DNA from 3 places in the Thermoanaerobacter sp. YS13 genome. Region 3 is predicted to be linked to each of the others. Evidence: riboswitches for the same ligand, from Rfam matches in the RefSeq annotation. Region 3 holds a riboswitch; each other region holds the start of a gene.
The links. A riboswitch is a leader RNA that binds a small molecule or an ion and turns the genes downstream of it on or off. The one in region 3 is predicted to bind cobalamin.
Positions count from the first base shown of each region.

Region 1 (4,076 bases), on a different contig from region 3:
TTTAAAGCGCTTTTCTTTATACTATCAAGTAAGGTAAAATCCGATTTTGCAGCTTCAAATGTGATGACATCCACATCCATCTTAGCAATTTCGTCTAATATGTCGTCAAAGTTGCTGTAGCACATATGAGTATGAATCTGTGTTTGTGGTTTTACTTTCGAACAGGTTAGCTTGAAAGCTCTTATTGCCCATGAAAGATATTCTTGATGATAGCAGCGTTTTAACGGTAACTTTTCAATTAGTGCTGGTTCGTCAATCTGAATAATTTTAATACCTGCTTTTTCAAGGTCCAACACCTCTTCCCTCATCGCCAGTGCTAATTGTAAAGCTACATTTTTTACTGAGATATCCTCTCTAACAAATGACCAATTGAGGATCGTAACAGGTCCCGTTAAAATTCCTTTTACAGGTTTCTTAGTGAGACTCTGGGCGTATTTTATATATTCAACTGTAATTGGCCTTTTTCTTTTGATGTCAGAAAATATAATTGGGGGCTTTACACACCTTGTACCATAGGATTGAACCCAGCCATTTTTTGTGATTATAAATCCTTCTAAGTTTTCACCAAAAAATTCAACCATATCGTTTCTTTCATACTCACCATGTACCAAAACATCTAATCCTATCTCTTCCTGAAGTTTTATAACTCTTTCAATTTTAGCCTTTAGGAAGGTATCATACTCTTCAAATGTTATCTCTTTATTTTTAAACTTGCTTCTTACTTGTCTTACATCTTTAGTTTGGGGGAAGGAGCCTATCGTGGTTGTAGGAAGGTTAGGAAGGTCAAATACTTCTTTTTGTACCTTAATTCTTTCTTCAAAGCTTGGTTTTCTCTCAAAATCATCATCTGTAAGGTTATTCACAACTGTGTTGATGTCTGAAAACTTCTTTGTACTCAATTCCTCAAAAAAGTGGATATTTTGAATATACAAACTATTTTTTGTGTACTCATGTTGATAAAATAAAGTATTTAGTTCAGAAAGTTCCATTAGTTTTTCTTCAGCAAATGCTAAATATTTCTTTTGGCTATCATCAAGCTGTGTTTCAAATTTTAGCGAATATGGAACAAACAATAGCGAACATGACGTCGAAATCACAATATTCTTTTTCTCAACAAAAGTAGATAAGGTATCTAAAATCTCAAGGCTTTCTTTGTAGTTGTTTTTAAATACGTTTCTCCCATTAACCACTCCCGCTATTATGAATTTATCTTTGGGATACCCAAATTTTTTAATAAGTCCTAAGTTGTATTTTCCATCAACAAAGTCAAGTCCGATCGCATCAAAATCAAGAGAAATTAATTTTTCATAGATGTCTCTAACATCCCCAAAGTAGGTTTGAAGGACAATTTTAAGATATCCTTTGTGACAAAGTAAGTTGCGATAAAAACTTAAGAAAAGTTCTATATCATTTTTTTGAAGGTCAGTAACAAGTATTGGCTCATCTATCTGTACAAATTCAACTCCTATACTTTCAAATGTTTCAATAATTTCAATATAAACAGTTAATAACTTCTCCCAAAAATTCTTGTCATAAATATCAACACCTGATTTTTTTGAAAGCATCAAAAATGTCAAAGGGCCAATTATAACAGGCTTTGTTTTTATCCCAATTGATAACGCTTCTGAAAATTCATTAAAAGGTTTTGTTGTAGAAAGCTTAAAAGAGGTTCTATCTGTAATTTCTGGTACAATATAATGATAGTTTGTAAAAAACCATTTTTTCATAGGCAAGGCTTTTAAGTCATATTTTTCATCCTGATACCCTTTTGCCAAAGCAAAGTAGGTATCAAGCTCATCTTTCCCGAGGTTTTTATACTCGTCAGGAATTGCATTTATAAGCATTGCATGATCTAAAAAAGTATCGTAAAACGAAAAATCATTTGAAGGAATTAAATCAATGCCATACTTTTTTTGGATTTTACAATGAGTTTCTTTTAAAACTCTTGAATTTTTAATAAGTTCATCTTTTAAAAGTTTCTTGTCAAGATATCCTTCAACCCACTTTTTAAGTTCTCTATTTTGTCCTATTCTTGGGAAACCAACAATAGAAATCATTTTAAGTTTTTAACCTCCTTGTTAAAATTTTTGATAATTATTATAAAAAATCTCTTCTTTTGTACATCATCATAAAATTCTTTTATTTTAATAATGTACATAAACAAAATGAGTCTTTACTACCAAGAAAAAACTTTGCATATCAAGGTAGTAAAGACTCATTTTTCTACTTAATACAGTTTTTTGCATAAGTATAGTTGTTAAAAAGGGTAACAAAGGATTTCAAAAAGACAACCTACAGGCCCCTCTTAGTCTTTACCACCTTAATTGCACTTCCCACCGAAGCCAATTAAGGCCTCTCAAGCAGGCAGGTCTCCTGGCTAGCAAGTCATCCTTGCCCATTACCTTCCCAGAAAGTGAGCCTTTTAAAAAGTCTTCATCTTTCCAGTGGCACAGAAACTGGGCTTGTCATTGCTCACAGTAGCGGGGGCTGCAGCGGATTTTCACCGCTTTCCCTATTAAGCTGCCATAGCAGCACCTGCTCAATAGTAAAGATAGTTTTTTAACATTGAATTTTTATACACAAAGGCTTTTTTACTTTTTATTTATGGATGTTTGCAAAATGTTTGCAAATTTGAATTAGAAGTTAAATAAAATGGTGTGTTGTTATAAACCCAAGTCCCATACCTATTAAACCACTAATTAGTGGGCATTTTTAAATTAATCTTCATCATCATCTACAATTTTCAAATTTTTTACTTTTAGGGTTTCATTGCAATGAGGACATACCAACTCCGCATCTTCATCTTCTAGAAGCTCTTCTTCCACACTCATCAACATATGGCAATGAGGACATTCTACTTCTACATACTCTTCATAATCCTCCTCTTCATCCTCATATTCCTCATCATCGTCATAATCATAATCATAGTCATGGTCGTCATCCTCATCCTCATAGTCCTCATCGCCATATATGTGGTTTTCAATTTCAGAAAGATCTTCATCTATTTCTCCCACATAATCATCTAATTCGGAATGGGAAGCTTCCAGCTCATTTATAGCATCTGCAAAATCCTCTAAAGTATCTAAAATTGCTAAAATTATTTTACCTTCTTTTGTGCTGTCATCTATCCCTAAGCCGTCTGCTAAACCTCTTAAGTAGGAAACCCTTTCATTTAAGTATTCCATATTCCACATACCTCCTTTACAAAATAGTATTTGACAAATTGCTGCGTTTATACCCTCTCTAAATATTCTCCAGTTCGAGTGTCAATTTTTATTTTGTCTCCAACGTTTATAAACAATGGGACTTGTATGACAGCACCAGTTTCTACAGTTGCCGGTTTGGAGCCACCCGTTGCAGTATCTCCTCTAAATCCAGGCTCCGTTTCTACAACTTCCAGCTCAACAAAAGTAGGGGGCTCAACAGAAAAGGCTTCGCCTTTATAGAACTTTACTGTAACAATCATATTTTCCTTTATGTATTTAATTGCATCCTCAACTTTATCATAATTTAAAGGAATTTGCTCATAAGTTTCTGTGTCCATAAAATAATAAAGTTCTCCATCATTGTACAAATACTGCATCTCTCTTCTTTCTATAACTGCTTCTTCAAACTTTTCTGTTGGGCTGAAAGTTTTCTCTATTACAGCTCCTGTCATAACATTTTTAAGTTTTGTCCTCACGAAAGCTGCACCTTTCCCTGGTTTAACATGCATAAAATCCACAACTGTAAAAACTTGTCCGTCAACCTCAATAGTTACTCCTTTTCTGAAATCACCAGCTGCTATCAAAAAAATCCCTCCATTGCTTTAGTTTAATTCAATTAAATATTTCGGTGATTTAGTTAAATTTATAACACCATCTTGTTTTAATAATACCATATCTTCGATTCTTACGCCACCAAAATCGGGAATATATATACCTGGTTCTACGGTAACAATTGCCCCTTCTTTTAAAATTTCTTCTTTTTTGGAGGATAAGCTAGGAGCTTCATGAACTTCAAGCCCTACTCCATGTCCTAAAGAGTGACTAAAATACTGTCCATAACCTTTTTCTTCAATAACAGACCTTGCTAAC
Region 1 covers NZ_JOOI01000001.1:418,034-422,109, reverse strand. Annotated here, with positions in the region: gene metE (5-methyltetrahydropteroyltriglutamate--homocysteine S-methyltransferase) at 1-2,057, opposite strand, end outside; cobalamin riboswitch at 2,346-2,554, opposite strand; gene THYS13_RS02130 (CD1247 N-terminal domain-containing protein) at 2,718-3,185, opposite strand; gene efp (elongation factor P) at 3,233-3,790, opposite strand; gene THYS13_RS02120 (Xaa-Pro peptidase family protein) at 3,809-4,076, opposite strand, start outside.
Region 1: another riboswitch for cobalamin. It lies ahead of metE (5-methyltetrahydropteroyltriglutamate--homocysteine S-methyltransferase); the one in region 3 lies ahead of THYS13_RS08135 (ABC transporter substrate-binding protein).

Region 2 (4,076 bases), on a different contig from region 3:
ACCTCAAAATTTAAGTCCTTTATATTTTTTATAAAATCTTTTAATCCTTTCCAAAGAGTAGGTTCTCCGCCTGTAATACACACTCCTTCTATCAAATTTGCTCTCTTTTTAAGGTAGTCAAAAAACTCCTTTTCACTCCGTATACCTTCCCTTATTTGAATTAAATAAGAGTTATGGCAGTAAGGACACTTAAAATTGCAGCCACTTACGAAAACAGTGGCTGCAATTTTCCCTGGGAAATCAGCAAAAGAAACAGGCATAAAATCGTACATCATACAACAAATTCCTTTCTGTCCTTAAACTCTTTTTTCTTTCCTTCATTCCAATTCTTTACTGGCCTATAATATCCAACTACGCGGCTGTAAACCTCACATTCTTTCCCACAGTAAGGACATTCAAAATGTTCCCCAGAAATATACCCATGGTCTTCACAGATTGAAAAAGTTGGAGTTATAGTGTAATAAGGAATTCTATAATTATAAGCTATTTTTTTGACTAGAGCTTTGCAGGTAGTAACATCATTTATACTCTCTCCAATAAATCCGTGAAATACTGTACCTCCTGTGTATTTTGTTTGTAACTCTTCTTGTAAGTCTAAAGCAGTAAATATATCTTCCGTAAAGTCTACAGGAAGCTGTGTTGAATTTGTATAGTAAGGCACATCGCTACCTGCAGTTATTATATCGGGGAATAATTCTTTATCTTTTTTAGCCAATCTATAGGAAGCTCCTTCTGCAGGGGAGGCTTCTAAATTGTACATGAAATTAGATTCTAATTGATATTGTTCTAATTTATGCCTCATAAAATCTAATACTTCAAGTGCAAATTTCCTTCCCTCTTCACTGGCTATGCTTATTCCCATGAAATTTAATAGTGCTTCATTCATTCCAATGAGTCCTATCGTGTTAAAATGGTTTTGCCAGTAAAATCCAAATCTCTTTTTTATATCTCTTAAGTAAAATTTTGAATAAGGATACAATCCCATTTCAGTCATCTTCTCTAAAATTTCTCTTTTTATTTCAAGGCTTGTTTTTGCAATATCCATAAGTCTTTCTAACCTTTGGAAAAACTCTTCTTTTGATTTAGATAAATATCCAATTCTTGGCATATTTATTGTTACAACTCCTATTGAACCTGTAAGAGGATTTGCTCCAAAAAGCCCTCCTCCACGCTTTCTTAATTCTCTGTTATCCAACCTCAACCGACAGCACATCGACCTCACATCATTGGGATCTAAATCACTATTTACAAAATTACTAAAATAGGGTAAACCATACTTCGCAGTCATTTCCATTATTTTATTTATGACAGGACTATTCCAGTCAAAATTTTTAGTTATATTATAAGTAGGTATTGGAAAAGTAAATATCCTACCACTGGCATCTCCTTCCATCATAACTTCTGCAAATGCTATATTTAACATGTCCATTTCTTTTTGAAATTCTTTATATGTTTTATCCATCAATTGACCACCAATTATAACAGGTTCATCTGCCATAATCTCTGGTACCACAAGATCCATAGTTATGTTTGTAAAAGGAGTTTGAAATCCTACTCTAGTTGGAACATTTATGTTAAATATAAACTCCTGTAAAGCCTGTTTGACCTCTTTGTAAGAAAGATTATCGTAATATATAAAAGGTGCCAAATAGGTATCAAAATTAGAAAAAGCTTGTGCACCGGCTGCTTCCCCTTGAAGTGTATAAAAAAAATTGACAATCTGTCCAAGAGCAGACCTAAAGTGCTTTGGAGGTTTGCTTTGAACTTTCCCCTCTACCCCTGTAAAACCAGAAAGCAGTAAATCTCTTAAATCCCATCCACAGCAATACACAGATAAAAGGCCTAAGTCATGAATGTGCAAATCTCCATTTACATGGGCATCTCTAACTTCTGGAGGATATATTTTGTTTAACCAGTAATGAGCTGTTATCGTACTAGAGATATGATTATTTAAACCTTGAAGTGAATAACTCATATTGCTATTTTCATTTACTCTCCAATCTTGTTTCCCTATGTATTCATCTACCATTTTTTCAATATCCATAAACATTTTTTTAAATTCTCTTATCTCTTGATGCTGTTTTCTGTACAAAATATAGGCCTTTGACGCTTTAGCATAACCATGCTTTATTAAGTATTGCTCTACAATATCTTGAATCTGCTCTATACTGGCTATTCCTTCTAAATTATTTTCTACGTACTCTGTCACTTCATCTGCTATTTCAAGGGCATCTTTGTATTCCCCTTCTTCCACTGCCTTAAAAGCTTTGTATATAGCATTTGCAATCTTTATCTTATCAAACTCAACTTCCCTTCCATCTCTTTTTATAACCTTCATAGCAATTTTCATGATTTTAAACCTCCATTCTTTTGTAAAAATAATTAACCCCCTTAACTTCTACGTCAAGTTAAGAGGTGTGCAAAAGTACCTCACCTCCTCTATCGACCGTAGAGCAAGTGTAATACAAATACAGGCAGGTCTCCTGACTTAGGTTCATCACTCTTTACGCCTTCCCACCTTTCAAACATCGGGGACGGTTCCTTTTGTTTGAACAGACAGTGGCATATTGTAAAGAGCTCACCATCACAGTGGCGGGACCGTGCAGGATTCTCACCTGCTTCCCTTTTAACCCAATTTCCCTTTGAAATTGGGCACCTGTATCTGTGTATATTCTATTTTGCACAAAATCTAGTATATTATTTATTAATACCCTCAATATATAGTATACCACTGCTTTCTTGCATTGTCAATATAAAAAATAAAATAGGCAATTATTTTTGCCTATTTTAAATCATTTTTTATAGTCCTTTTACAATTACTGCATATTCCATAAAAATTCAATTCTCCATAATACACATCAAAGCCATATTTTTTATCTATCATTTTTATATACTTTACCAAATCTGGGCTGTAATATTCGTCTATACTACCACAATATTTGCAAATTAAATGACCGTGAATCTTTTTTTTATTAAACATTTTAAGTTCATAGTATTTTTTGTTTTCTATTATATTTTCTGATAATATTCCCTTGCCTACAAAAATTCTTAAATTCCTATAAAGAGTTGCTACACCATAATGGGACCATTCTTTCCTAACTTCCTCAAGGAGTGTATCAAAATCAAAATGAATATTAGGGCTCTTCAAAAATACCTCTATCAAAATTTGGCGTTTCTCCGTTATCTTTAAGCCACTTGCTTTCAATGTTTTTATTATTAATGACATCAAATCGTTTTTGTTTTTATCCATCATAGACCACCATATTTTTAACATATGTTCAATTTAAATATACACCTTTTATTGACATATGTCAATAAAAAAAGAGGCTTCATACAAAAAGCCTAATGCCTCTTTCCACTAAATTACACATTAACAGCTTCTAATCCTTTTACAGGACAATGAGCGTATTTTCTGTCCTTTGCCACCAGTGTTGTAACTAGTCCTTTAGAATATTTATTAAAAAGTATATCATGGCCTACGCAAAGACCTATTACTACATTAAGTTCTGTGTTTTCTTGGTTCATTATCTCTGCCTGTGTTATAGGATTGCAAGTAGCAACAAACCCCTCTTTATCTTTTTGAATGTCTATATCTTCTATATCAATAGAACCGACTTTACAACAAACAGGAACAATTTTTAAATCATACTGTTCTAATAATTTTACAAATTGTTTCGCCTCTTTACTCATAGAATAACAAAATGCAACGCCAATATTTTTAAATCCCATCTGCTTAATAAACTGTAAAGGGGGTTATTCTTCAAAGCAATCTATACAGACCTTTTTCCCCTCCTTAAATCTTATCTCATTCTCCGTAGCGTATTGCCACATATTTTAACTGTATTGAAGGGTATATTACAATGTATCCTCTGGACCTTTTATGCTGTCAATTTCATAAACATAAGGCTTTATATCCAGTATAGGACTTCCATCTAAGGCATCCACACCTTTCACATAAAGTTTATTTCTTTCAATTTTTACAATGTCAGCCACACAAAAAGCTATAGGGTTTGGCCTTGAAGGGGAACGAGTGGCAAATACTCCTTTTACCTCCGGCCCCCATGGAGTGACAGTTT
Region 2 covers NZ_JOOI01000001.1:1,049,857-1,053,932, forward strand. Annotated here, with positions in the region: gene THYS13_RS05405 (anaerobic ribonucleoside-triphosphate reductase activating protein) at 1-275, opposite strand, end outside; gene THYS13_RS05410 (ribonucleoside triphosphate reductase) at 272-2,350, opposite strand; cobalamin riboswitch at 2,456-2,675, opposite strand; gene THYS13_RS05415 (Fur family transcriptional regulator) at 2,783-3,250, opposite strand; partial or broken gene THYS13_RS05420 (DUF1847 domain-containing protein) at 3,364-3,747, opposite strand; gene tsaA (tRNA (N6-threonylcarbamoyladenosine(37)-N6)-methyltransferase TrmO) at 3,856-4,076, opposite strand, start outside.
Region 2: another riboswitch for cobalamin. It lies ahead of THYS13_RS05410 (ribonucleoside triphosphate reductase); the one in region 3 lies ahead of THYS13_RS08135 (ABC transporter substrate-binding protein).

Region 3 (4,076 bases):
ATGCTAATATACTAGACATGAACAGTAATACATTAAAATAGTTTAAATTTAGCGAAAGAATGATATTTTTAAAGCATTAAGTTAATTACAAAATATTAAGATAGGGAGAGGCAAAATGAAAAAGGGAATTTTTTTAATTGCAATTGCCTTTTTATTATTATTTAATTCCATAGCTTTTTCTGCACCTGATGTTCCATCTAAACCTATTCAGTTTAAATATGTATATGATTATGCGGGGCTTATGTCTCAAAATGATATAGAAGAGATCGAAAAAGTAGGGAAAGCTTTAGATGATGCCACAAAGGCACAAATAATAGTTGTTACAGTTGACAGCATTGGAGATTACCCAATTGAGGAATATTCTCTTAGCCTTTTTAGAAAATGGGGAATAGGAGACAAGGAGAAAAACAACGGTGTTCTCCTTTTAGTGGTAAAAGACAGACTTTTAAAAGGTCAGGCTGGAAAAGTGAGAATTGATGTAGGTTATGGCTTGGAAGGGGCAATACCGGATTCTGTTGCAGGAAGGATTTTAGACGATTTTGTTTTAACTTCTTGGGCAAAAGGCGAGTACTCTAAAGGCATATACGCCGGTTATATGGCTATAGCCTCAAGGGTTGCAAAAGAGTACAATATAGACCTTCAGGGATTGGATGCTTCCAAATACAGTGTCAATACAAGTAGCAATGATAGTGGTATATCATGGGAAGATATTGCTGTAGTGATTATACTCATCTTAATATTTATTATCTTTGGAAGAGGAGGAAGAAATATAAGAAGAAACTGGTGGGGTCCAGGAAGCTTTGGCTCAGGAGGATTTGGAGGCTTTAGAGGTGGTGGCTTCGGCGGTGGAGGCTTCGGTGGAGGCTCTGCCGGCGGTGGAGGAGCTAGCCGCTAAAAATGATATATATATTTATAGATGCAAGTGATATAATAAGGTTGAATTAGTTAAACTTAGAGGTAAAGGGAGATAAAATATGTCAAAAATAGAATTTATAGCATCTACTCTTTTTGGTGTTGAAGCAATAACTGCAAGAGAGCTAAAAGAGCTAGGGTATAAAGATATCACTGCAGAGAATGGAAAAGTCACTTTTGCAGGCGATGAGATGGCTTTATGCAGGTCAAACCTTTGGATTAGAACGGCAGAGAGAATATACGTAAAAATAGGGGAATTTACTGCCACAACTTTTGAAGAACTTTTTGAAGGTACAAAGGCTCTTCCCTGGGAAGATTGGATACCTGAAGATGGCAGGTTTCCTGTGGAGGGTTATTCAATAAAATCCAAGCTTTTTAGCGTGTCTGACTGTCAGGCAATAGTTAAAAAAGCTGTTGTGGAAAGGCTTAAGAAGAAATACAAAAAAGAATGGTTTGAAGAAAACGGCGCAACTTATAAAATAAAATTTTCATTAATGAAAGACAAGGTAACACTTATGATTGACACGAGTGGTGACGGTTTACACAAAAGAGGCTATAGAGTCATATCCAATGAAGCACCTTTGAGAGAAACTTTGGCTGCTGCTATGATAATGCTGAGCTTTTGGAAACCGGATAGACCTTTGATAGACCCTTTTTGTGGCTCTGGGACGATTCCGATCGAGGCAGCTATGATTGGAATAAATCTCGCACCAGGTTTAAAACGACAATTTGTTTCCGAAAAATGGTGGAGAATATCAAATAAATTATGGAAAGAAGCGAGAGAAGAAGCAGTTGGTGCTATTAAAAAAGATATAACTTTAAACATAAAAGGATATGACATTGACGAAAACGCCATCAAATTGTCAAAAGACAATGCGCGTAAAGCTGGTGTAGAGAAATACATAACTTTTGAAAATATCTCATTAAAAGATTTAAAAACAGATGATAAATATGGTGTTATAATATGCAATCCTCCTTATGGTGAAAGGATGGGGGAATTAAAGGAAGTAGAAAAACTTTATAAAGAAATGGGAAAAGTTTTCAAAAAACTTGATACGTGGTCTTTTTATATACTGACTTCCCATGAAAGATTTGAGAAACTCTTTGGAAGAGAGGCTTCTAAAAAAAGAAAGCTTTACAATGGCATGTTAAAAGCTTACTATTATCAGTATTACGGACCAAAACCAGAAAACTAATTTTTATTGAGTTTTTCTATGTGAGGGTTATAATAAAATATAAGATTATCGATAAAAATTGGTGGTGGAGTTATGGATAATGCAGTGAGGAAGAAAGCAAAAGAATATACATGCTAATTATGCTGTAGATGTTGAGCGCATTGAATCGCTCATTGGTTCTCTTAGAGGAGATATCCTTGACTCTATTATATAAGAAACTTGATACATATTTTTCAAGGTAAATAGATAGTCATGAACAAGGGAATTGACTTAAATGATAAGTAGATGTAAAATATAGGTGTACAAGTGAATACAAAAAATCTTATGGTCTTGAGAAGTTAAAAGGGAAAGCGGTGAAAATCCGCTGCAGCCCCCGCTACTGTGAGCGAGGATGAAGCCCTAATAAGCCACTGCTTGGCACTCAAGAAATGTGCCGGGTGGGAAGGCAGGGTGGAAGATGAATCGCGAGCCAGGAGACCTGCCATAAGATTTCGGAAGTTCGCCTTCGGAGGGAAGGTGGAATGGAATTTTTATGCTTAATTTTGGCAAAAAGGTCTACCTCCATGGGGTAGGCTTTTTTTGATACTTGAAAAATTTAAATTAGGAGGGTACTTATGAGAAAATTTAAAGGTTTACTTGCTTTATTGGTAATATTTGCTTTGATGTTTTCACTGGCGGCTTGTTCAACAAACATTGCTACTAAACCAGAAAACACTTCTCAAACAGCAACTGAAACCGTAAAAACTCAGTTTCCTTTAAAGGTTACTGATTTTTTGGGAAGAGAAGTAACTATAGACAAAAAACCTCAAAGAATAGTTTCTCTTGCACCTTCTACAACAGAGCTTATATATGCTTTAGGAGCAGGAAATAAGGTTGTGGGTGTTACAGACTTTGATAATTATCCACCTGAGGTCAAGGATGTACCCAAAGTGGGGGGATTTAAAGGGCCAAATGTAGAAGCGATTACTGCTCAAAAACCTGATATAATTTTTGCTTCCACTCTTTCAGGCAAAGAGCAGATGGAATCTTTAGAAAAGATGGGTATCCCTGTTGTAATGTTGGAGGCAAAAAATATTGACCAGATATACCAGTCTATAAGAATAATAGGTCAAATAACAGGAACTGAGAAAAAAGGCGAAGAGTTAATTAAACAAATGCAAGATAAAATAAAAGAAATAAATGACAAAGTCAAGGACCTTCCGAAAGTCAGCGTATTTTATCTGGTCTCTCTTGACGGAAACTGGACAGCAGGTAAAGGCACATTTATTGATGAGCTTATAAACCTTGCAGGTGGCAAAAACGTTGCAGAGGATGTAAATGGCTGGGCGCAGTACAGCGTAGAAGAATTAGTCAAGAAAAATCCTGATGTGATAATAACATCTCCTCATGCAGGAAATGTAAAAGACATCAAAAATATGGCAGGATACAAAGACACAAATGCTGTTAAAAATGACAAGATATTTGTGATAAGCAATGATGACATAATATCAAGAGCTTCTAATAGAATTGTTTTAGGACTTGAAGAAATTGCAAAATTCTTACATCCGGAGGCATTTAAGTAAAGTGAAATTCAAAAGAGGCATATATTTTGGTACAGCCTTTTTACTGCTTATCTTTACCATGATTTTATCAATTTCTGCAGGGGCGGTAAAAATACCCCTGCAGGAAATTTTAAATGTTTTTTTAGGAGGGGGAAGTGAAACCTCTAGGACGATAATCCTTAATTTAAGACTTCCAAGAGTTGTTGAATCTACAGTTGTAGGAATGGGGCTTTCGGTTGTAGGAGCGTTTTTTCAAGGACTTTTGAGAAATTCAATGGCAGACCCTTATGTTTTGGGTATATCATCAGGAGCGGCTTTTGGTGCTACTATTGCGATAATATTAGGACTTGGAATATTTGGACTTAGTTTTATGGCATTTATTACTTCTTTAATGACTGTATTTTTCGTATACACTATTTCTAAAACTGGGACAAGAGTATCTATGACT
Region 3 covers NZ_JOOI01000002.1:48,224-52,299, reverse strand. Annotated here, with positions in the region: gene THYS13_RS08145 (YgcG family protein) at 116-895, shown strand; gene THYS13_RS08140 (class I SAM-dependent RNA methyltransferase) at 975-2,108, shown strand; cobalamin riboswitch at 2,396-2,588, shown strand; gene THYS13_RS08135 (ABC transporter substrate-binding protein) at 2,702-3,649, shown strand; gene THYS13_RS08130 (iron ABC transporter permease) at 3,651-4,076, shown strand, end outside.